DNA from 4 places in the Nocardia sp. NPDC058176 genome. Region 2 is predicted to be linked to each of the others. Evidence: riboswitches for the same ligand, from Rfam matches in the RefSeq annotation. Region 2 holds a riboswitch; each other region holds the start of a gene.
The links. A riboswitch is a leader RNA that binds a small molecule or an ion and turns the genes downstream of it on or off. The one in region 2 is predicted to bind S-adenosylmethionine.
Positions count from the first base shown of each region.

Region 1: it holds a riboswitch for S-adenosylmethionine, as region 2 does, so the genes downstream of both, ACFVVM_RS15540 (AfsA-related hotdog domain-containing protein) here and ACFVVM_RS16075 (rhodanese-like domain-containing protein) in region 2, are expected to answer to the same signal.
Region 3: it holds a riboswitch for S-adenosylmethionine, as region 2 does, so the genes downstream of both, ACFVVM_RS27805 (amino acid ABC transporter permease) here and ACFVVM_RS16075 (rhodanese-like domain-containing protein) in region 2, are expected to answer to the same signal.
Region 4: it holds a riboswitch for S-adenosylmethionine, as region 2 does, so the genes downstream of both, ACFVVM_RS23245 (aminotransferase class V-fold PLP-dependent enzyme) here and ACFVVM_RS16075 (rhodanese-like domain-containing protein) in region 2, are expected to answer to the same signal.

Region 1 covers NZ_JBHVVA010000002.1:650,001-655,302, forward strand. The annotation lists gene ACFVVM_RS15525 (MFS transporter) at 1-327, shown strand, start outside; gene ACFVVM_RS15530 (hypothetical protein) at 491-1,333, opposite strand; gene ACFVVM_RS15535 (HAD family hydrolase) at 1,327-2,043, opposite strand; gene ACFVVM_RS15540 (AfsA-related hotdog domain-containing protein) at 2,040-2,825, opposite strand; SAM riboswitch class IV at 2,842-2,955, opposite strand; gene ACFVVM_RS15545 (SRPBCC family protein) at 3,098-3,550, shown strand; gene ACFVVM_RS15550 (alpha/beta fold hydrolase) at 3,595-4,362, opposite strand; gene ACFVVM_RS15555 (DUF6585 family protein) at 4,584-5,302, shown strand, end outside.
Region 2 covers NZ_JBHVVA010000002.1:754,643-759,944, forward strand. The annotation lists gene ACFVVM_RS16065 (MFS transporter) at 1-61, shown strand, start outside; gene ACFVVM_RS16070 (O-succinylhomoserine sulfhydrylase) at 111-1,319, opposite strand; gene ACFVVM_RS16075 (rhodanese-like domain-containing protein) at 1,331-1,747, opposite strand; SAM riboswitch class IV at 1,762-1,878, opposite strand; gene ACFVVM_RS16080 (hypothetical protein) at 1,924-2,439, opposite strand; gene ACFVVM_RS16085 (FAD-dependent oxidoreductase) at 2,572-3,960, shown strand; gene ACFVVM_RS16090 (amidohydrolase family protein) at 4,017-4,886, shown strand; gene ACFVVM_RS16095 (DUF456 domain-containing protein) at 4,883-5,302, opposite strand, start outside.
Region 3 covers NZ_JBHVVA010000006.1:268,970-274,271, reverse strand. The annotation lists gene ACFVVM_RS27820 (LppM family (lipo)protein) at 1-23, shown strand, start outside; gene ACFVVM_RS27815 (glycosyltransferase) at 25-1,197, shown strand; gene ACFVVM_RS27810 (hypothetical protein) at 1,364-2,083, opposite strand; SAM riboswitch class I at 2,321-2,414, shown strand; gene ACFVVM_RS27805 (amino acid ABC transporter permease) at 2,425-3,420, shown strand; gene ACFVVM_RS27800 (amino acid ABC transporter ATP-binding protein) at 3,417-4,178, shown strand; gene ACFVVM_RS27795 (ABC transporter substrate-binding protein) at 4,210-5,172, shown strand; gene ACFVVM_RS27790 (LLM class flavin-dependent oxidoreductase) at 5,207-5,302, shown strand, end outside.
Region 4 covers NZ_JBHVVA010000004.1:418,989-424,290, reverse strand. The annotation lists gene ACFVVM_RS23260 (flavin reductase family protein) at 68-535, shown strand; gene ACFVVM_RS23255 (Uma2 family endonuclease) at 576-1,211, shown strand; gene ACFVVM_RS23250 (excalibur calcium-binding domain-containing protein) at 1,311-1,853, opposite strand; gene ACFVVM_RS23245 (aminotransferase class V-fold PLP-dependent enzyme) at 2,108-3,424, opposite strand; SAM riboswitch class IV at 3,473-3,587, opposite strand; gene ACFVVM_RS23240 (MarR family winged helix-turn-helix transcriptional regulator) at 3,828-4,262, shown strand; gene ACFVVM_RS23235 (Pls/PosA family non-ribosomal peptide synthetase) at 4,419-5,302, shown strand, end outside.

The DNA.
Region 1 (5,302 bases), 100 kb from region 2:
GCCCTGTCGACAGCCGGCCTCGCCGCCGCCGTCACCGCCATCCCCCTCGGCGGAATCTGGGTCGCCACCTGGCTTTTCGTCTTCGTCGCCGCGATAGCGGTAGCCGCCCCGGCCGCCGTCCAAGCCATCGCCGCCCAAGCAGGCCAAGCCCGCGCCACCGCCACCGCCCTCTACACCTTCGCCCTCTTCCTCGGCGCCAGCGCGGGCCCTCAGTTGGCCAACCTGGTGGCCGACAACGGTTTCACCGCCGTAGCCCTCGCCATCGCCACCCTCGGATTCGCGGGGGCCGCCCTGGCCTTCGCCTCCACGAGGGTTCACAGCACCTGATGAGCTGGGCCGCCTCGATATCGTGGCGGCCCAGTTTCAACCAGCCGGTCAGGTTCTCGGCAGATCGGTGACCATTCGGACCGAAGGACATTCTAGGTATCTCACTGAGCAGACCTTGAACCCCCGGCGCCTGGGTGCGCCGGGGGTTCGGTCGTCATTGGGCTCAGGGGTGGGTGGTGAACTCCTCGAAGGTGGGGGTGGGGAGTTTGAGTTGGGCGTGGATGTCGCCGCCGAGGCCGAAGTGGCCGATGGCGCCGCCGTAGTTCTGCTGGTAGCTCTGCCAGAGGACGACGACGCTGATGACGCGGTTGGCGCCGGGGGTGGCGGGGTCGGGGAAGGGGTTGGGGAGGGTGGCCCGGTAGGTGGCGGTGCCGTCGGGGGCGGTGATGAAGACGTTGGGGACGCCGAGAGGTCCTGGGCGGGTGGGCGATTCGGGGTTCAGGTCGCCTTGCCGCAGGGACATGATCGTATAGAGGGAGTCGGGGATCAGGCCGGTGAACTCGAAGACGAAGTGGGCTGCTCGTTCGTCGTCGCTGAGCGAAACCTCCGCCGTGCCACGGGCTTCCAGCCACTTGCCGAGGGTGACCGGTTCGGTGAGTTTGCGGCCGTCCTCGGGGCGAAGGTCCGGGATGGGGACCTCGTGGAAGGGATAGCTCGGGCGGGTGACGGCGGCCGCGCCGGGGAGCTGATCCGGCGCGAAGACCATCGGATAGTTGTTGGCGGGCAAGGGAAGCGGCAGCGTGTGCAGTACGAGGTCGCGGTCTTCGGGAGACAGTTCCGCCGGCAGTTCGCGGACCACCCGGTAGGGCAGGTTCTCGCCGAACGGCGGCAGCGGGGTGTCGGCCGCGACGATCGCACTACCCCACCGCCGGGTCACCGAACCATCGGGAGCTTCCTCGTTCAGGAACCCGACGACGATGAAATCCCCTGCCGCGTCCACGATCTCGCTCGGCGGATACAGCGGACCCTGGGTGGTCGGGGTCAGCTCGTAGCGACGCTTCACCATACCGACGCCACCTTTCGGTCATCGGAGAACTCGTTGCCCTGCGCATCGCCGAGCCGATCACCGAGGTGGCGCCAGGTGCCGCTGCGCGCGGCCGCGACCAGCTTCGGGTCCTCGCCGCGATAGGCGGGCCGGGCGACCAACCACAGGAACGGCAGGTCGGTGCCGTGGTCGCCGTAGCCCCAGGTGTCGTTCGCGCTGATCCCGTGCTCGCGCAGGTACGCCACCACCGCCTCGCCCTTGGCCGCGCCGATCATCGGCCTGCGCACCTCACCGGTGAGCACGCCGTGCTCGTCGAGCAGCGGTTCGGTGGCGATGACGTGGTCGGCACCGACCGCCGCGGCGACCGGCGCGATCGCCGGGGCGAACGATCCCGACAGCAGGACCGTGCGCACCCCCGCGGCCTTGTGCTCGCGCAAGGCCCGCACGGCCTCGGCGTAGAACGCGGCCCCCTCGGCGACGAACTCGGCGAACCAGCGCTGCCCGGCCGCCTCGAGCGCGGCGTACTCGACGCCGCGATAGGCCCGGTAGTACTCGCGGTTGATCTCTTCGCGCGGGCCACCCGCACTCGCCCGCGCCTTGAGATCGTCGGTGATGCGCGCGTACTCGCTGCCGTCGTCACCGTTCTCGGCGAGCCAGAAGCGCAGGAAGGTGAACATGGACTTGACCGTGATCACGGTCTCGTCCACATCGAAGAACGCAGCTCCGCTCATGCCGAGGCCGCCAGGTACGCGTCGACCGCCTTGGCCGCCTTGGCCCGCTCGATCTGGGAGATCCGCTCGTTGGGCAGTGCGGCGAACTCGATGCGCGAGCTCGCGACCGGCTTGCCGAACTGGCGGACCTCGGTCTCGATCAGGAACTGCAACTTGCCCGGATCGTCCACCGAGACCGGCGTGAGCTGGGCGTGCAGGGTCGCGGGCAGCGGGAACAGGAAGGAACCGAATTTCAGGTCCACGTTGTTCCAGACGATGTAGAAGTGCTCCTGCGGCCTGCGGACGCCGTACTCGAGTTCGAACGCGGCGAGGAACAGCTGACGCACGGCCTCGATCACCACGATGCCCTGCACGTGCTCACCGGTCTGGTGGTCGAGCAGCAGTTCGTTGTCGCCGTCGAGGCGCAGGTCGGCGCGGAAGAGGTTCTCGTCCTCCCTGACCAGGCCCGCCAGCAGGACATTGGAGTCCTGATATTTGTGCACGTGGTGCCTGCGGGCCGGTTCGGCGATCTCGCCGACCACCCGCAACCGCGCCTGCGGTGCGTGAATGGCCGCCACGTGCTCGAGGTAGTCGAGATCGTGGCGGGTGATGCCCTGCCCCAGATGGACGGCCAGTTCCGCATCGGCCGCGTGGAACCGTCCGCTGCGTAGCAGCGCGACCAGGCCCGACACGGTATGCACCCGATCATCCTTGGAAATCCCGAGGAACCGGTCGGCGACCACGACGAAGGTCGTCGCGATCGTTTCCGGGGCACGGGTGGCGTCGAGTTGGACTACAGACATGGATAGACCCTCCAGAAAAGGACGCTTATGGCGGGATCGTCCCCGCCATCCGGTCGTCACCCGGAGCACCCCGCCGCCAATGGAGGGTTGCCGCCCAGCAAGCCGGGGCTCGATGCTGGAACTCGTGACCGTCCATCGAAACCTATTCGGGCGCAATAATTTTGACCAGAATTGCGACCATGGTGAAAAAATCCGACCAGGGGCGGAGGAAGGCCCGCTCACCAGTGCATATGCTGTGCGTGACCGACCGTCACACATTCCCGGAGGCAACGTTGCCGAAAAATCTCGAAGCCAGTATCGAAATCGCCGCGTCGCCGGCGCAGGTGTGGTCGGTGCTCACCGATCTGGGGCGGATCTCCGAGTTCAGTCCGACCACGCGGAAGATGATCGCACTCGGCGGCGTCCGGACCGGGACGTTCACCCTCAACATCAACAAGGACGGCTGGAAGATCTGGCCGACCACCTCGCGCATCGTGCGCTTCGAGCCGAACCAGGTGTTCGCGTTCCAGATGAACGAGAACCGCACCGTGTGGAGCTACGAACTCGAGCCCACCGCCACCGGCACCCGCGTCACCGAATCCCGCGTGGTCGCGCCCAAGGGCGTGCCCGCGCCGGTGCGCGGCATGATCAATGTCGCGCTCGGTGGTGAGCAGCAGTTCGAGGCGAACCTGGTCTCGGGCATGCGGGAAACGCTGGCCAGGGTGAAGGCCGCCGCCGAACGCTAGGACACTTCGCCCGCGAGCCCGCCGGATCCTTCCGGCGGGCTTCTTCAGTCGCGCAGGAACTCCCGCAGCACGGTGACGAATTCATCGGGCTGCTCGACCTGGGGCGCGTGCCCCGCATGCTCGACCAAGTGCGTGCGCGCGCCCGCCGCGGCGTATCTGGCCAGCGTCGAGACGTGATCGTAGAGGTGGTCGCGGCGGCCGTGCACGACAAGTACCGGAAGGTCGAGTTCGGCCACGCGGGCGTCGAGCGGATGGGCCGCGAGGTCGTCGGCCCGCGCGCCCGCGGTGTAGGCGAGGGCGGCCGGGACCGTGCCGCGAAAGTCACGCACCACCGAATCCGCGAGGCCGGGCGAGGATTCGTAGCGGAAACCCGGCGCGAACGAACTCCGCAGGCACAACCGGACCACCGGCGCCGGCGCCCACCGCTGGGCCAGGCGCACCGATGACGGGCGCACCACCCACTTCGCCGCCGCGGGAATCCGGGCCTGCCGGTAGTCCGGACCCTGGCCGACCACCACCGCGCGGGCCACGCGGTCCGAACTCGTGGCCAGCTCCAGCGCGATCTCGGCGCCGAAGGAATGGCCGACCACGGTCACCTCGGACACGGCGAGTTCGTCGAGCAGCTCCGCGACCGGGGCGGTCCTGGCCGACACGCCGAAATCGTCGCGCTGGTCGCGGACGTCCACCCGGATCACCCGGAAGTCACCGGACAGCCGCTCGGCGACAGCGGCGAACCAGTCGGGCGAGCCCGCGATACCGTGCACGAACACGATCGCCGGGCCCTCGCGCACACCTTCATCCACGAACAGCACGCGATCCAGCCTATCCGGGAGCGATGACATGGGCCGATGCCGCGCAGGGGTGCCGGAGGTGGCGCTCGCCGAGGACGGTCGCCGGTCGCGCCGGGGCACGGAGGGCGTTCCGGCCGGTCGTTGCCCGGATCTCCCCGCTCGAATCCCGGCATTGCAGTGGCGATATCCCCCCGGTTCGCATACGCTTCGCCGCGAATGAAAGACGCCTCATGGAGGGACGAGTGATCACTCCGAACAGGCCGGAGGACGCGACCGAAGCCCGGCACACCGTGCCACTGACCCAACTGATACACCTCATGGCGGAGTATCAGCACCTCGGCGCGCACCGTGACACCTTCCTCGCCACCCCGGCCGACGACACCTTCGTGCGCGGCTGCGGCATCGTCGCGGGCAGTATCGCCGTGATCGGCGTGATCTGCACCGCCGTCGGCGCCTGGCAGGGCGGCGTCTCGCTGCTCGCCATCGCCGCGCTGCCGGTCCTGCTCGCGTTCCGGCGCGGCATGATCAACCGGCAGAACCGGGCCGCGCGAATCGACCTGTTCGATCACGGTGTCACCGTGTATCGCTCCGGTCAGCGGGTCGCCGGATTCCGCTGGGACAGCACCGAAGTGCGCCAGGAGACCATTCCCTTCCACGACACCGTCGCGGTCACCTACCTGCTGCAGCTGAGCGGCCCCGGCGGCGTCGAGGCCACCATCGACGAAGAGGGTTTCGCCCGCGCCCGCGAATGGGCCCGCGCCATCCAATCCGCCGTCACCGCGACCCAGCTCCCCGCCGCCGTCGCCGCCATCGACAACGGCGACACCGTCACCTTCGGCGAACTGTCCCTCTCCCTCGACGCCCTCACCTTCCGCGCCGAATCCTTCCCCTGGGACAACATCCACCTCATCGACGCCCGCAGCGGCCACATCCGCATCAAAACCGCAGGCACCTGGCGCTC
Region 2 (5,302 bases):
CGGCGTCGTCAGCCTGATCTGCACGTGGGCGCTGGCGGAGACGAAAGACGCTGTGCTGTAAGCGAAGTTGGTCAGGGGCGGTTGCCGGGTCAGGCAACCGCCCGCTGGCGTCAACTCAGTGCGTGGTCGAGGTCGGCGAGGAGGTCTTCGAGGTCCTCGAGGCCGATGGAGATGCGGACGACGCCGTCGCTCAGGCCGATCGAGGCGCGACCCTCGGGGCCCATGGCTCGGTGAGTTGTGGTGGCGGGGTGGGTGATCAGGGTCTTCGCGTCGCCGAGGTTGTTGGAGATGTCGATGATGCGGAGGCGGTTGAGGACCTCGAAGGCGCGCTTCTTGCCGTCGTCGCCGGCGAGTTCGAAGGTGACGACGGTGCCGCCGCCGGACATCTGCTCGGTGGCCAGGGCGTGCTGCGGATGTGATTCCAGGAATGGGTATTTCACCCAGTTCACCGACTTGCTGGTCTCCAGGAACTCGGCGACCTTCAGCGCGGAGGCAGTGGACTGACGCACGCGCAGCGGCATGGTTTCCAGGCCCTTGAGCAGGGTCCAGGCGTTGAACGGGCTCAGGGCGGGGCCGGTGTGGCGCATCAGGGTCTTGACCGGACCGTCGATGTAGTCCTGGTCGCCCAGGATGGCGCCGCCGAGGACGCGGCCCTGGCCGTCGATGTGCTTGGTGCCGGAGTAGACGACCACATCGGCACCGAGTTCGAAGCCGCGCTGCAGCAGGGGCGTGGCGAAGACGTTGTCCAGCACCACCTTCGCGCCCGCGGCGTGCGCCAGCTCGGTGACCTTGCGGACATCGACCAGGGTCTGCATCGGGTTGGCGGGGGTCTCGAAGAAGACGGCCTGGGTGGGCACCGAGAGCGCCTGCTCCCACTGCTCGAGGTCGTCACCGTCGACGAAGACGGTCTCGACGCCCCAGCGCGGCAGGATCTCGTTGCACACCACGAAGCAGGAGCCGAACAGGCTGCGCGCGGCGACGAGCCGGTCGCCCGCCTTCAGCAGCGCGCCCAGCGCGGTGAACACCGCGGACATGCCCGAGGCGGTCGCGAAGGCCGCTTCGGCGCCGTCGAGCAGGCGGATGCGCTCCTCGAACATGGACACGGTCGGATTGCCGTAGCGGGAGTAGACGAAGTGCTCGACCTCGCCGGTGAACGCGGCCTCGGCGGCCTCGGCGCTCTCGTAGACGAATCCGGAGGTCAGGTACAGCGCCTCGGAGGTCTCCTCGAAACCGGAACGGCGCAGACCGCCGCGGACACCGAGGGTGGCGGGGCCGACGCCCTCGGGCAGTGGCTTGTCGAACGAACCACCGGTGATCATGCTGTTCTCCCTTATGCCTGACGCCACGGCAGGCCGACGGCGCGCCAGCCGACGCTGCCGCGCTGCCCGAACGCGTCGGGGCCGCCCTCGAAACCGTCGAGCACGTTGTAGGACGGGGCGATGCCCGCGGCGGTCGCCACGGTCGCCGCGCCGATGGATCGCTGTCCGGAGCGACACAGGAACACCACGGGAGCGTCGTCGGGGCGCCCGGCCAGCGCCTGCTCGAGCTGCGCGCCGAACTCCGGATTACGGGTACCGGTGCCGTCGACCCATTCGATGAAGTGGGCCGGGCGCTCGATGGAGCTGGTGTCGGGGATGCCGATCCGGTCCCATTCGCCCTGGGTCCGCACGTCGACCAGCACCGCGCCGGGGTGCTCGGTCAGGATCTCCCAGGCCTTCTCGGGGGTGATGTCGCCAGCGTAAGTCATGTCGCCTCCTACTGAATCCGCTCTTGCCGCGGCGGGAATCCGGCGCGCGGCCAGGTCGTCACCCGGAGCACCCCACCGCGGAGGAGGGTTGCCGACCAGCGAGCCGGGGCTTGACGCTGGCACTCATGACCTTGCGATCTGAGATTGCCTCGCCACAGGTCACCGTGTCAAACAGTTCAGAAGGTGCAGACCAACCAGTCGCCATCGACGCGGGTCAGTGTCCAGGTGCTCGTCGCCTCGTTGCCGTCGATCTGGACGGTCGCGTCGATCTTGGCTTTGTCACCGTTGACGGTCGGGTTCTCGAAACCCCTCTTGTCGATCGACACAGCCGATTCCGGGCCGCCGAGCCGCTCGGTGAGGCCGGATTTCTGCTCGTCGAAGCCGGGGCAGGCGACACCCGGCGGCGGACGCGAGTCGCTGCGCGAGCGCGCGTCGATATAGTTGGTGACGGCGGCCGCGAGGCGGTCGGCCTCTGTGACATTTTTCTCAGCGGGTGAGAGCAGCCCACCGAGCACGATGCCGATGAGCACCACGATCGCCACCACCGCCGCCGCGACGAAGGGGACGATGGAACGCTTGTCGGTCTGATCCACCACGATGGGCTGGTCATCCGAGCCTGTTTGCTCATCGTTCATGCTGTAATCCTGACAGACCCGGCACCGACAACCACACCGCGCGCCGGGCGGCCACAACGCCGCAGATAGAATCGCCGTCGTGCGGCCTGCTGCCGACGTCGATGGCAGCTGCCAGCAGCCGGATAGTCAAGTTAGCCTAAGCTGAATTGACGCCGTCAACAGTTCTCGACCAAAGGGTGCGCGTAGAAAATGACCGAACAGAGTGCAGCGACCCGCCCGCTTCGCATTGCGATCGTGGGCGCGGGCCCGGCCGGTATCTACGCCGCCGACGCGTTGATGAAGTCCGATGCCGAGGTGTCGATCGACCTCTACGAGCGCATGCCCGCGCCGTTCGGTCTGATCCGCTACGGCGTCGCCCCCGACCATCCGCGGATCAAGGGCATCATCACCGCCCTGCACAAGGTCCTCGACAAGGAGCAGGTGCGCCTGCTCGGCAACATCGACTACGGCACCGACATCAACCTCGACGACCTGCGTCAGTTCTACGACGCGGTGATCTTCTCGACCGGTGCCAACGCCGACCGCGCGCTGCCGATCCCCGGCATCGACCTGGACGGCTCCTACGGCGCCGCCGACTTCGTCTCCTGGTACGACGGGCACCCGGACGTGCCGCGCTCGTGGCCGCTGGACGCGGAGAAGGTCGCGGTGCTCGGTGTCGGCAACGTGGCCCTGGACGTGGCGCGCGTGCTGGCCAAGACCGGTGACGAGCTGCTGCCGACCGAGATCCCGCCGAACGTCTACAACGGGCTCAAGGCCAACAAGGCCGTCGAGGTGCACGTCTTCGGCCGTCGCGGCCCGGCGCAGGCCAAGTTCACCCCGCTCGAGCTGCGCGAACTCGACCACTCGCCGACCATCGAGGTGATCGTCGACCCCGAGGACATCGACTACGACGAGGGCTCGGAGGCGGCGCGCCGCAACTCCAAGCAGGTCGACATGGTCGCCAACACCCTCGAGCAGTGGGCGATCCGCGATCAGGGCGACCGCCCGCACAAGCTGTTCCTGCACTTCTTCGAGTCGCCTTCGGAGATCCTCGGTGAGGACGGCAAGGTCGTCGGCCTCAAGACCGAGCGCACCCAGCTCGACGGGACCGGCAACGTCAAGGGCACCGGCGAGTTCCGCGAGTGGGACATCCAGGCCGTCTACCGCGCGGTCGGTTACCTGTCGCAGAACGTGACCCAGCTGCCGTTCGACGATCAGGCGGGCACGGTGCCCAACGAGGCCGGTCGCGTGATCTCCGACGACACCGCCGAGGGCGCGGCGCGCTTCATGCCCGCCACCTACGTCACCGGCTGGATCAAGCGCGGCCCGGTCGGTCTGATCGGTCACACCAAGGGCGACGCCAACGAGACCATCGCCTGCCTGCTCGACGACGCCAAGGACTTCGCGCCCCCGGCCAAGCCCGAGCTCGACGCCGTCACCGAGTTCCTCGAGGGCAAGGGCATTCCGTTCACCACCTGGGCGGGCTGGTACCGCCTCGACGCCCACGAGCGCGCCCTCGGCGAGCCCGAGGGCCGCGAACGCGTCAAGGTCGTCGAGCGCGAGGACATGCTCCGCGCGTCCGAGCCCAACAAGGCGTAAGGCGGGACGTGGGTTCGGACTCTCCGTTTCCGCCGAACTCGAGGCATTCTGTACAGGTGTTCGATGCCCACGTCCACATCATCGATCCGCGGTACCCGCTGATCGAGAACGAAGGCTACCTACCCGACCCCTATGTCATCGCGGATTATCGAAAGCGCATGGAGCGCTTCGATGTTCGCGGTGGCGCCGTGGTCAGCGCGTCTTTCCAAGGTACTGATCAGGCGTACCTGACGGCCGCGCTGGCCGCGCTCGGTCCCGACTGGGTCGGCGTCACCCGGCTCCACCTGGACGCCACCGACGACGACATCCTCGAACTGGACCGGGCGGGGGTGCGGGCGCTGCGGTTCAACCTCAAGCGCGCCGCCGCCGACATCACCGAGATGACGTTGCAGGCGCTGCGCGCGCACGAGCTCGTCGGCTGGCACGTCGAGCTCTACATCGACGGTCAGATGCTGGCCTCGCTGCAACCGGTGATCTCCAAACTGCCCGCGCTGTCCATCGACCACCTCGGGATGTCCGCGGAGGGGCTGCCGTATCTGCTGGATCTGGTGGATCGCGGGGCCAGGGTGAAGGCGACCGGGTTCGGCCGGGTCGAGATGGATGTGGCCGACACGCTGCGCCGGATCCACACCGTCAACCCGGGTGCGCTGATGTTCGGTTCCGACCTGCCCGGCACCCGCGCGGGCAGGCCGTTCGACGATGCCGACATCGACCTGATCTGCGATGTCGTCGGCGCCGATCTGCACGCGGTGCTCGAGGACAACGCCCGCGAGTTCTATCGGCTGCCCGCCGTGGAGCGCGCGGTATCCGATCCGGCGCCGACGCGGCCGATGCCGCGCACCGAGAATCCGACCGTGCCGATCCCCCGCGACGAACTGCCCGGCGCGGACGCGGCAACGCGCCCGCTGCCGGTCATCGAGCGCTAGGCCAGGAACGCTCCGGTGAGCCAGACACCGGAGGCGATCAGCGCGCCGAACAGTTCCACCAGCATCGACAGGCCGACGCCCTTGAGCGCGTGCACGGTCGCGGGCCAGGCCAGTTCGTTGGTCTTCAGGCGGTACAGCTCGGCCAGGTACACCCCGAGCACGAAGCCGATGAACAGGCCGACGATCGGGATGACGAAGAAGCCGATCACGCCGAGGATCGCGCCGATCAGCAGCGCCTTGTTCGACACACCCGCCTCGCGCATGCGCCGGCCCGGCCAGGTGTATTTCACGACGCCGGAGATGACCAGGGCGACCGTGGCGATCGCGAACACCGTCCAGGCCGTCGCACCGCCGGTCATGAACGCCCACACCGCGATCGCGGCGAAGATGAGGATCACCCCCGGCAGGATCGGTAC
Region 3 (5,302 bases), on a different contig from region 2:
CCAGTCGCAGGCTGGGCCGTTGACATGGGCGCGGCCGGGCGCTACCTGACCTGGGCCGGCACCGGTCTGGCCGCGCTCGGCGCGACCACCGCCGCCTACAACCTGGTCACCCTGCGCACCCTGCCGCGCCAGGTGTCCGGCGTGATCGAGCCGGTCACCGTATGTGTACCCGCCCGCGACGAAGCCGAGCGACTGCCCGACCTCATCGCCGACCTGCGCGCCCAGACCGGGGTGCCGCGCCTGCGGGTGCTGATCCTCGACGACGCCTCCACCGACGGCACCTACGAAGCCGCACTGGCCGCGATCGGCGGCGACGACCGCTTCACCGTGCTGCGCTCGGCCGCCCACCCGGCCCCGGGCTGGACCGGCAAGGCCGCCGCGTGTGCGCGTCTGGCCGCCCGAACCGATGACGCGGCACTGGTTTTCGTCGACGCCGATGTACGACTGACCCCGCAAGCGATCGCCGCGGCCGTCACCGAGCTGCGCAAACGCGAGGCCGGGGTGGTGTCGGCGTGGCCCGTGCAGGAGGCGGGCTCGGTCACCGAAGCCCTGGTCCAGCCACTGCTGGCCTGGTCGTGGGCCTCGACCCTGCCGCTGGGTCCCGCCAATCACAGCCTGCGCCCGTCCACCGCGGTGGCGTGCGGACAGTTCCTCGCCGTCGACGCCGAGGCCTACCGGGCCGCCGGTGGGCACGGCGCGGTCGCGGCCAGCGCCACCGAGGACCTCGATCTGGCCAGGGCCGTCCGCCGGGCGGGACATCGCACGGCACTGGTGACCGCGGGCCCCTCGGCCCGCACCCGGATGTACACCGGCGCCACCGAACTCACCGACGGCTACACGCGCTGGCTGTGGTCGGCCTACGGCGGTCGACTCGACGCGGGCGCGGCCGTCGGCCTGTTCGTCGCCCTCGCCTACTGGATTCCCCCGCTGGCCGCGATCCTCGGCCGCGGCCGCACCCGCCGCGCCGGCCTGCTCGGCTACCTCGCCGCCGTCACCGGCCGAATCCTCGCCCGCAGCACCGAGACCCGCAGCTCCCCCACCCGCGCCGACCTCACTTCGGCCCTGGCCCACCCGATCGGCGTCGGCCACTACCTCACCTTGTGGGTGCGCTCCCACCACCGCCACCGCACCGGCCGCCTCCGCTGGAAGCAACGCCCCTTGGTCACCCCCGACCGCCGCACGGCCAAACACGCCTGAGCTGCCCCACCGAAGCCGCCCCGCGCTGACGCTGCGGCCTGGACCGTTGATCGCCAGGCACTGGTGGCGGCTTCTTCTCGGCCGATGCCCACCTGGACGCCTGGTGATCAACGGTCCAACGCCGTCAGGGCGATCGAGGCTGCACGGTGGGTGCGTCGACTCGCGGTCAGGGGACTTCGGTGATGCCGATGGTCGGGAAGAAGAAGCAGGAGCGGCCCGCGTTGTCGGCGGTGCCGAAGACGGCGGCCAGGACGGTGCCGCGGCCGGTGTCGACGGGGACCGCGCGGACGCCGCCGACCGGGATGGCGGCGAAGAGGAAGTCGCGGATGGCGGCCTCGGCGAGCGGGCGCAGTTCGACGGGCACCTCGGGCGGGACCATGGCGCCGACGATGTCGGCGATCGGGCCCATCGAGGCCATGCCGCCGCGGCCGCTGCTGAGGTTGAGCCAGGCCACCTGCATGCCCGCGGTCTCGGTGGCGGGGGTGTCGGCGGCCATGCCGTAGGGCAGGAAGGTGAACAGGGTCTGCCCTGATTTCACGGCGGTGAGGTCGAGGCCGGGGATCGGCAGGGTGTTGGCAGGCCAGGGGCCGGGTACCGCGCCCGCGACGGCGGGGACGATGCCGAGGCCGTCACCGGAGCAGTTCAGGGCCGCCGTGGGGTACAGGAACGGCTCGACACCCAACGCTTTCAGCGTGTCGACCACAGTCTGGTAGGCGGCGAGCAGGTCACCGGGACCGGCGGCGGGTGTCGTCGGCGCGTCCCTGGTGACCGCGGGCGTCGTGACCGTGGCGGCGGGCTCGGCGGCCGCGGGCGGCACGGCCAGCAACAGCGCGGCGGCGCAGGCCGTCAGCGAGGTCAGTGCGGTGGAACGACGCGACACGATCACGGCGCAACTCCTCATCGTCGACACTCAGAAGGCCGACGGTACTCCGGAAAAGCGCAGATCCAGCCGATGAACACGGCGTGGCGGGCACACGTGTTCGGCCCGGTCCCCACCCTGTCGCCGCGAAGTATGCACCGTGCGAACCGCGCGCCCAAGCTCTGCGCTCACGCTGACTTTTACCGTTGTGAACGATCCCGCCTGTGCCACATGCTGGTTCAGCTCGGGTCAGCAGCCCGAGCACAACCATCCAGAGCGACCGAGAGACCTGGCTCGACGACGTCGCAGCAACCCGCCCGTTTCCGGGTGTGGGTGCTTCTGCCGGGTTCGATGGAGGAGATCTACCCATGACCGCGTCTGCCGTTTCCGGCGCCGCGAACCCCGCGCGCCCCGAGCAGGCGAGTGTTTCGCCCGAAGGACCCGACGAATCCGGGCTGCCCCGCATCGCCGGAGCCTGGCATCCGTGGCGCTGGGTGGTCGGCGCGATCGCGCTGATCCTGGTGGCGCAGTTCGCCCACGGACTGATCACCAATCCCGGCTGGGACTGGGGCACGTTCGCGCAGTACTTCACGGCACCCTCGGTGCTGGCCGCCCTGCAGGTGACACTCGAACTGACCCTGTGGGGCACGGTGCTCGGCTTCGCGCTCGGCACACTCCTGGCGATCGGCCGGGTGTCGAACAATCCGGTGCTGCGGGTGATCGCCTGGACCTACATCTGGGCGTTCCGCTCGATCCCGCTGATCGTGCAGCTGCTGTTCTGGTTCAACATCGCCTACCTGTATCAGCGGCTGTCGGTGGGCATCCCGTTCGGCCCGGCCTTCTTCGACTTCGAGGTCAACGGCGTGATCAGCGGGTTCACCGCCGCGGTGATCGGGCTGGCGCTGCACCAGGCGGCCTATTCGGCCGAGCTGATCCGGGCCGGACTGCTCGCTGTCGACCAGGGTCAGCTCGACGCGGCCGCCGCGCTCGGCATCCCGAAGTGGCGCCAGTTCCGCACGGTGGTGTTGCCGCAGGCGATGCGCTCGATCCTGCCGAACGCGGCCAACGAGGTGATCGGGCTGTTCAAGGGCACCTCGATCGTGTCGGTGATGGCGATCGCGGAGCTGTTCTACCAGGTGCAGGTGGTCTTCGGCCGCAACGGCCGGGTGGTGCCGCTGCTGATGGTGGCCACCGTCTGGTACATCGTGCTCACCACGATCCTGTCGATCGTCCAGTACTACATCGAACGGCACTACGCCAAGGGCGCGCAGCGTCAGCTGCCGCCGACACCGTGGCAGCGGGTCCGCGCCAAGGTCACCGAGATCGCCGCGCACACCGCGCCTCCCCGAGGAGCCACCCGATGACCGCCGCGGTGCAGGCCAGGGGCATTCGCAAGTCCTACAACGGCACCGAGGTGCTGCGCGGGGTCGACCTCGCGGTGCGCGCCGGTGAGGTGGTGGCGCTGATCGGGCCGTCCGGCTCGGGCAAGTCCACGCTGCTGCGGGTGCTCAACCATCTGGAGGCCCAGGACGCGGGCACCGTGCACATCGACGGCGAGCTGATCGGTTACCGGCAGCGCGGCAACGTCCTGCGCCCGCTGCCCGACCACGCCGTGCGCGCCCAGCGCAGCCACATCGGGTTCGTGTTCCAGCAGTTCAACCTGTTCCCGAATCTGACCGTGCTCGACAACATCGTGCTCGCGCCCGTCTCGGCCCAGCGGCGCAAGCGCGCCGAGGTGGTCGCCGAGGCCGAGAAGCTGCTGGCCCGGGTCGGCCTGGCCGATTACGCCGACGCCTATCCGCGCAGGCTGTCGGGCGGTCAGCAGCAGCGCGTGGCCATCGCGCGGGCGCTGGCGCTGAAACCGCGACTGATCCTGTTCGACGAGCCGACCTCGGCGCTGGATCCGGAACTGGTCGGCGAGGTCCTCGCCGTCATCCGCGATCTCGCGCACGGCGGCACCGCGCTGGTGATCGTCACCCACGAGATCGGTTTCGCCCGCGAGGTCGCCGACACGGTCGTGTTCCTCGACGAGGGCGTGATCGTCGAACGCGGCGACGCCGCCACCGTCCTCGACCACCCCGAACACCCGCGCACGCAGGCGTTCCTGTCCCGCGTCCGCTGAACATCCCTTCCACGAACAGGTTTCGACACTGATGAAGCTCTCCACCCTGATCGGCATCGTCGCGGCGGCCACGCTGTTGACGGCAGGCTGCACCGCCGAGCCCGAATCGGCCACCACCGTGCAGGCCGGCGAGACCACCTACGACCTCTCCCCCGCCCAGGAGGCCAGGCTGCGGGTGGACAAGGTCGACGCCATCGCCGCCCAGGTGCCGCAGGCCATCCGCGACCGCGGCACCCTCGTCGTGACCGGTCCCGCCGGTTCCGTGCCGCCGCTGCGGTTCTACGCCACCGACGACCGCACCGTCGTCGGCTCCGAGGTCGACTTCGCCACCCTGGTGGCCGACATCCTCGGCCTGAAGCTCGACATCCAGGTGGCCGACTGGTCGCAGAACTTCGTGCGGGTGGATTCCGGTGAGGTGGACGCGTTCATCTCCAACGTGACCGTCACCGAGGAGCGCAAGGAGAAGTACGACTTCGCCACCTACCGCACCGACACCGTCGCGCTCGAGGTGCACAAGGACAGCGACCTGACCTACACCGACCGCAAATCCCTGGCGGGTCAGCGCATCGGCATCGGCGCGGGCACCAACCAGGAGCAGCTGCTGGTGAGCTGGAACGAGCAGAACGTCGCCGAGGGCCTGGCCCCGATCGACATCGCCTACTACCAGCAGTCCACCGACTACTACCTGGCGCTGGCCTCCAGGCGCATCGACGGCTACATCGGCCCGAACCCCGCGGCCGTCTACCACTCGACCACCACCGGCGACAGCAAGATCATCGCCACCTTCTCCGGCGCGGGCGAGCAGCTGCAGGGTGAGATCGCGGCGCTCACCAAGAAGGACAACGGCCTGATCGGCCCGATCCACCAGGCGCTGCAGCACGCCATCGCCGACGGCAGCTACCAGAAGGTGCTCGACCGCTGGGGCCTGGATTCGGAGAAGGTCACCGAGTCGCGGATCAACCCGCCCGGTCTGCCGAAGAAGCCCGCCGCATGAGTGTCGACCGGCTCGTGGCGGGAGGTGGCCACGCATGAAGTTCCTGCTGATGACGTTGATCACCCGCGTGCCCGATCCGGTCACCGGCGTGGTGCCGAGCACCCGCGACCGGTTGCACGAGGTGATCGAC
Region 4 (5,302 bases), on a different contig from region 2:
TTCTCCGGACGAACTGGTGGTTCCCGACGATCTGAGTCCGATCACGGCCGAGCAGTACCGGGGTTCGATGCGGCACTATCCGGCCGGGGTCACCGTGGTGACGATCGGGTCGGCGGCCGGGCCGGTCGGGTTCACCGCGACCTCGTTCGCCTCACTCTCCCTGGAACCGCCCCTGGTGTCGTTCAACATCGCGCACACCTCGTCGAGCATCGAAGCCCTGCGCGCCGCCGATTCCGTGGTCATCCACTTCCTCGGCGAACACCAGCACCACCTCGCCCACCGCTTCTCCCGCACCGCCGCCGACCGCTTCACCGACCGAGCCCTCTGGACCACCCTCGACACCGGCGAACCCGTCCTGCACGGCACCCCCATCTGGCTGCGCACCACCATCCACAACCTCATCGACATCGGCGACCACACCCTCGCCGTAGGCCTGGTCACCCGAGTCCACGACGACACCGACATCTCCCCCTCCGCCGCCCCCCTCCTCTACTACAACGGCAAATACCACCGCCCCACCGCCCTCGACACCTGATCGGGCCGTCGACCAGCGTGCGACAGCTAGTGTTGGTCCGGTGAGCGAGGCATACGACTGGTCGTGGTTGCGCGCCGGTGTCCCGGATATCGACCTGGACATGTATCTGGCGATGCCCGAAGACCTCGCCCGAGTGATCGAGGTCAAGGACGGCCTCCTCGTGCACTGCGACTCACCCTCGCCGAATCACATCACCATCGCCGACGTGATCAAACAGTCCCTGCGGGAAGCGATCCGCAAGCGCAGTCCTGGGCAACCATGCCTGAAAGCCAGTGGCGAATTGGACATGTTGGTCTCCGAGGTGCCCTTCAACTTCCGCCGTCCCGATGCCATCGTGTATCGCTGCATCGAGGACCCGCGCGACAAGTGGAAGACGAAACCGACAGCGGGAGACACCCTCCTCGTCGTCGAAGTGGTGTCACCGGCGACGATCACCGCCGACTGCGTCGACAAGCGAGCGGAATACGCGCGCCTCGGTATCGAGCAGTACTGGATCGTCCGCATGGAGAACAACGACGGACGCGTGAAGTCCATCGAAATCCTCCGCCTCAACACCGCGGGCGTCTACATCTCCACCGAAACCCGCTTCCGCTCCCACAGCCCCACCGCGATCGCGATCACCGACCCACTCGCCGTCACCATCACCTGGGACGCACTCGACGCGGACCTCGACTGAGCCGAACCGCCCGACGGCCACTCACGACGGCGCCGTGCTGGCCGGTTCGGCACGCGACGCCGCCGAAGGCGTGGTCGAGGAGCGCGAGTTGATCGAGCCCTATTCGCAGGCGACTCCGTCGCCATCGCGGTCGAGCCCGGAGCGATAGCCGGGTTCGCCCGCGTACAGCGGCGCGGCTCCGGCGGCGCGGGCCGCGGCGCAGTTCGGGTAGTAGGCACTGGGGGCGGGTGGGGGAACCTCGGCGACGCGTGGGGCGGGCACGGTTGTGGTCGGCGCGGGCAGGATGACCGGTGGCGGCGGTGGCGCGACGATGGTCGTGGTCGGTACCGGCGGGGCCAGCGGCGCTACCGGGAAGTCCTCGGTGGCGGTCGGTGTCACCTCGGCGGTCGGTGTCGGTTCGGCCGTCGGCGTGGCCGGGTCGGTGGAGGTGGTCGTCGGTGCCGATGTGGCAGTGACGGTTTCGACCAACGTGATCGTCGTGGTTTGGGCGACCGAGGACTCCTCTTCACCGACTCCGACGCCAACGAGGAGTCCGACCACACCGGCCGCGCCGATCCCGGCAACAACGGGCCAGCGCCGCTTCTTGTCCGGCTGCCGGGGCGGGCGAGCCCATGGATCGGGCGACTGAATCGGTCGAGTCACAATCTCCCCTTGAGTGGACGAGCAAGCTATAGGGGTTTGATCGCGACCGACCCGACGTGCGTTACCCATTCAGCATGGTTCTAAACCTGCAAATTCGCGACGGGCGAGCCCGAATCGTCAGGACATCGTGCCACTTGCCCGCTGAACGAACTCGACCGCCGAGAACACCTCTCAGCGGCCAAGATTCGTTTGGATCCACAGTGGCCCGGGGTCAGCCGACGCCGAACTCACGACGACGCCGAGGCCTCACCCGTTCAGCCGATCAGGCAGGGTGCCGCGCCCGCGGGCGAATCGGCGGTGAGGGGGCGGGTTTCGGGGGTCGGATTCCACAGACCGTCGGTGGTGGCGTACTCCCACGAGGGACCGGATTCGACAAACGTCGCGATGGCGCCGATCAACCGGTCCACATCGGCGGCGGTGGTGCCGAGGCCGATGCTGGCGCGCAGGGCGGCGTCGAGGCCGAGGCTCGCGAGCAGGGGGTGGGCGCAGAAGCGGCCGTCGCGGACGCCGATGGCGTGTTCGGCGGAGAGGTAGGCGGCGACCTTGCCGGGGGCGTGGTCGGTGACGGTGAAGGCGACGATCCCGACGGAATCGGCGCTGTCGGACCAGATGTTGACCAGCGAGACCCCGGGAATCGCGGTGAGCCCGTCGCGCAGGCGATCGGCCAGGAAGCGTTCGTGCTCGATGAGTTCGGCGGGATCGAACGCGGCCAGCGCGTCACAGGCGGCGGCGATGGCGGCCGCGCCGAGCACATTCGGCGATCCGGCCTCGTGCCGCTGCGGCGCGGGCGCCCATTCGACCTGCGCCACACCGACTTCGCGCACCGCACCACCGCCGGCCAGATGCGGCTCGCCCGCGTCCAGCCAGTCCCGTCGGCCGACGAGCACACCGGCGCCGAACGGCGCGTACAGCTTGTGCCCGGAGAAGGCGAGGTAGTCGATGCCGGTCTCGCGCAGGGAGATCCGGCGATGCGGCGCCAGCTGGGCGGCGTCGACGAGGATCCGCGCACCGCACAGGTGGGCGATGGTGGCCAGGCGCTCCAGCGGCAGCACCTCACCGGTGACATTGGACGCCCCGGTGATCGCGAGCAGCGCGGCGGGCTTGCTGCACAGTTCGGCGACGACCCGCCGGATCGTCTCCTCGACGGTGTCGGCGGCCTCGACGACGCGGCGCCCGTGCGCGGTCCACGGCAGGAAGTTGGCGTGGTGCTCGATGTCGAGGACCACGGTCTCCCCCGGCACGCATCCGGCCAGCAGGTTCAGCGAGTCGGTGGTGTTGCGGGTGAACACGACGACCTGGTCGTCGGCGGCGTCGAGGAACCGGGCGACGGCGCCGCGCGAGGCCTCGTAGCACTCGGTGGAGATCCGCGAGGCGTAGCCGGCGCCGCGGTGCACGCTGGCGTAGTACGGCAGCAGCTGCGAGATCCGGTCGGTGACCTGCCGCAACGCGGGTGCGCTCGCGGCATAGTCGAAGTTGGCGTAGGTGCTGGTGCCGCCCTGCACGAGCGGAACCTGGAGGTCGGCGCCGGAGACGGTCGCCAGGGCACAGGTGGGGTCGATCACAGCAGTCATCAGGAGTATCCCGTCGGCTCAGGGACTCGTTCCCGAAATGGGTGCAAGAGTCCGCGCTTGCCGCGCCCACAGCGGACGGCGGCCTGGTCGTCACCCGGAGCACCCCACCGCGGAGGAGGGTTGCCGACCAGCTAGCCGGGGCTTGTCGCTGGTACTCGTGACCTGCATCGAGAGTGACAGACGAGCGCCGAGGATGTCAACCACCTTTCGGCGAGCCGGAACCGACCGCCCGGAATCCCTTGCACCGCAACATCTTCTGGCGAACACACCGCACGTGACGGTGCGCACCCGGCCGGATTGCCACCGAATTGCCCCTCTACCACATCCACCGAAACAGTCGACACTCCCGATCATGGACATCCCAAATGATTGATTTCCCCCACTATTTGCTAGGGTGGCCGACATGTCCACGAACACGAACTCCGTCCGCGGCCTGCCGCGCTACCCGGTGTACGCGCTCGGACGGCTCACCAAGGCACTGCACGCCGAGATCGGCATCCCACTGCGCGATCACTGGGTACTCACCTTCATCGCGGAGAACGCCGACCTCACCCAGAAGAAGGTGGGCGACGCGCTCGGCATCGACCGCAGCGAAGTGGTCCGCCTCATCGACGCGCTCGAGCGCGCCGACCTGGTCGAACGCACCCGCGACGGCAAGGACCGGCGCAAGTACCGGCTGCGGATCACCGAGGCCGGACGCAAGCAGTGCAAGCGCACCGACAAGATCATCGCCGAGGCCACCGCCCGCGTCCTGGCGCCACTGGACGCCGACGAGCAGGCCGCCCTGCACCGGCTGGCCCGCACCGCACTCGACGAGCCGCCGCCCGCGGCGTCGTGATCCCGCGACGACGCCCGCCCGCGGTTGCCGTGGGCCACACCATCCGGCGAGTACCGTTGGCATCCGGTGACCATCCCGTTTGCCCCCTGGTAACCCGGCCGTGAAACAACAGACACCACCGATGGGGGTCAACCGATGAGAGGTGGACCGATCGCCATGCTCGAGCCACGCACCGAGGCCGCGACGGGGACGTTGCGCGATCCGCTGCTGCGCGCCGACCTCGCCGCACCGCCGCGCACCCTGGTCGACATCCTGACCAGCACCGCACTCGCCCATCCCGACGCGCCTGCCATCGACGACGGCACGGTCGTGCTCAGCTACCTGGAACTGATCGCCGCGATCGAGTCCAGGATGACCGAGCTGACCGCGGCGGGCGTTCGCCCCGGCGACCGGGTCGGCGTGCGGATGCCCTCCGGCAGCGCCGCGCTCTACGTGACGATCCTGGCCGTGCTCTACTGCGGCGCCGCCTATGTCCCCGTCGACGCCGACGACCCGGAGGAACGGGCCAAACTGGTCTTCGGCGAGGCGCGAGTGAGCGCGATCGCCACCGGCGACGGCATCGAGTCGGCCACCGCCGCGGCGGGCCGCACCGACGTCTCGGACTGGAACACCCTGCCCACCCCCGCCGACGACGCCTGGATCATCTTCACCTCCGGCTCCACCGGTACCCCGAAAGGCGTTGCGGTCACCCATCGCAACGCCGCCGCCTTCGTCGACGCCGAGGCCCGGCTGTTCCTCCAGCGCGCCCCGATCGGCCCCGGCGACCGTGTGCTCGCCGGTCTCTCGGTGGCCTTCGACGCCTCCTGCGAGGAGATGTGGCTGGCCTGGCGGCACGGCGCCTGCCTGGTCCCCGCCCCGCGTGACCTGGTCCGCACCGGCGCCGACCTGGGCCCCTGGCTGATGCGCCGCGAGATCAGCATCGTCTCCACCGTGCCGACCCTGGCCGCGACCTGGCCCGCCGAGGCGCTGGAGTCGGTGCGGCTGTTGATCTTCGGCGGCGAGGCGGTGCCGCCGGAGCTGGCCGAACGTCTCGCGGGCGG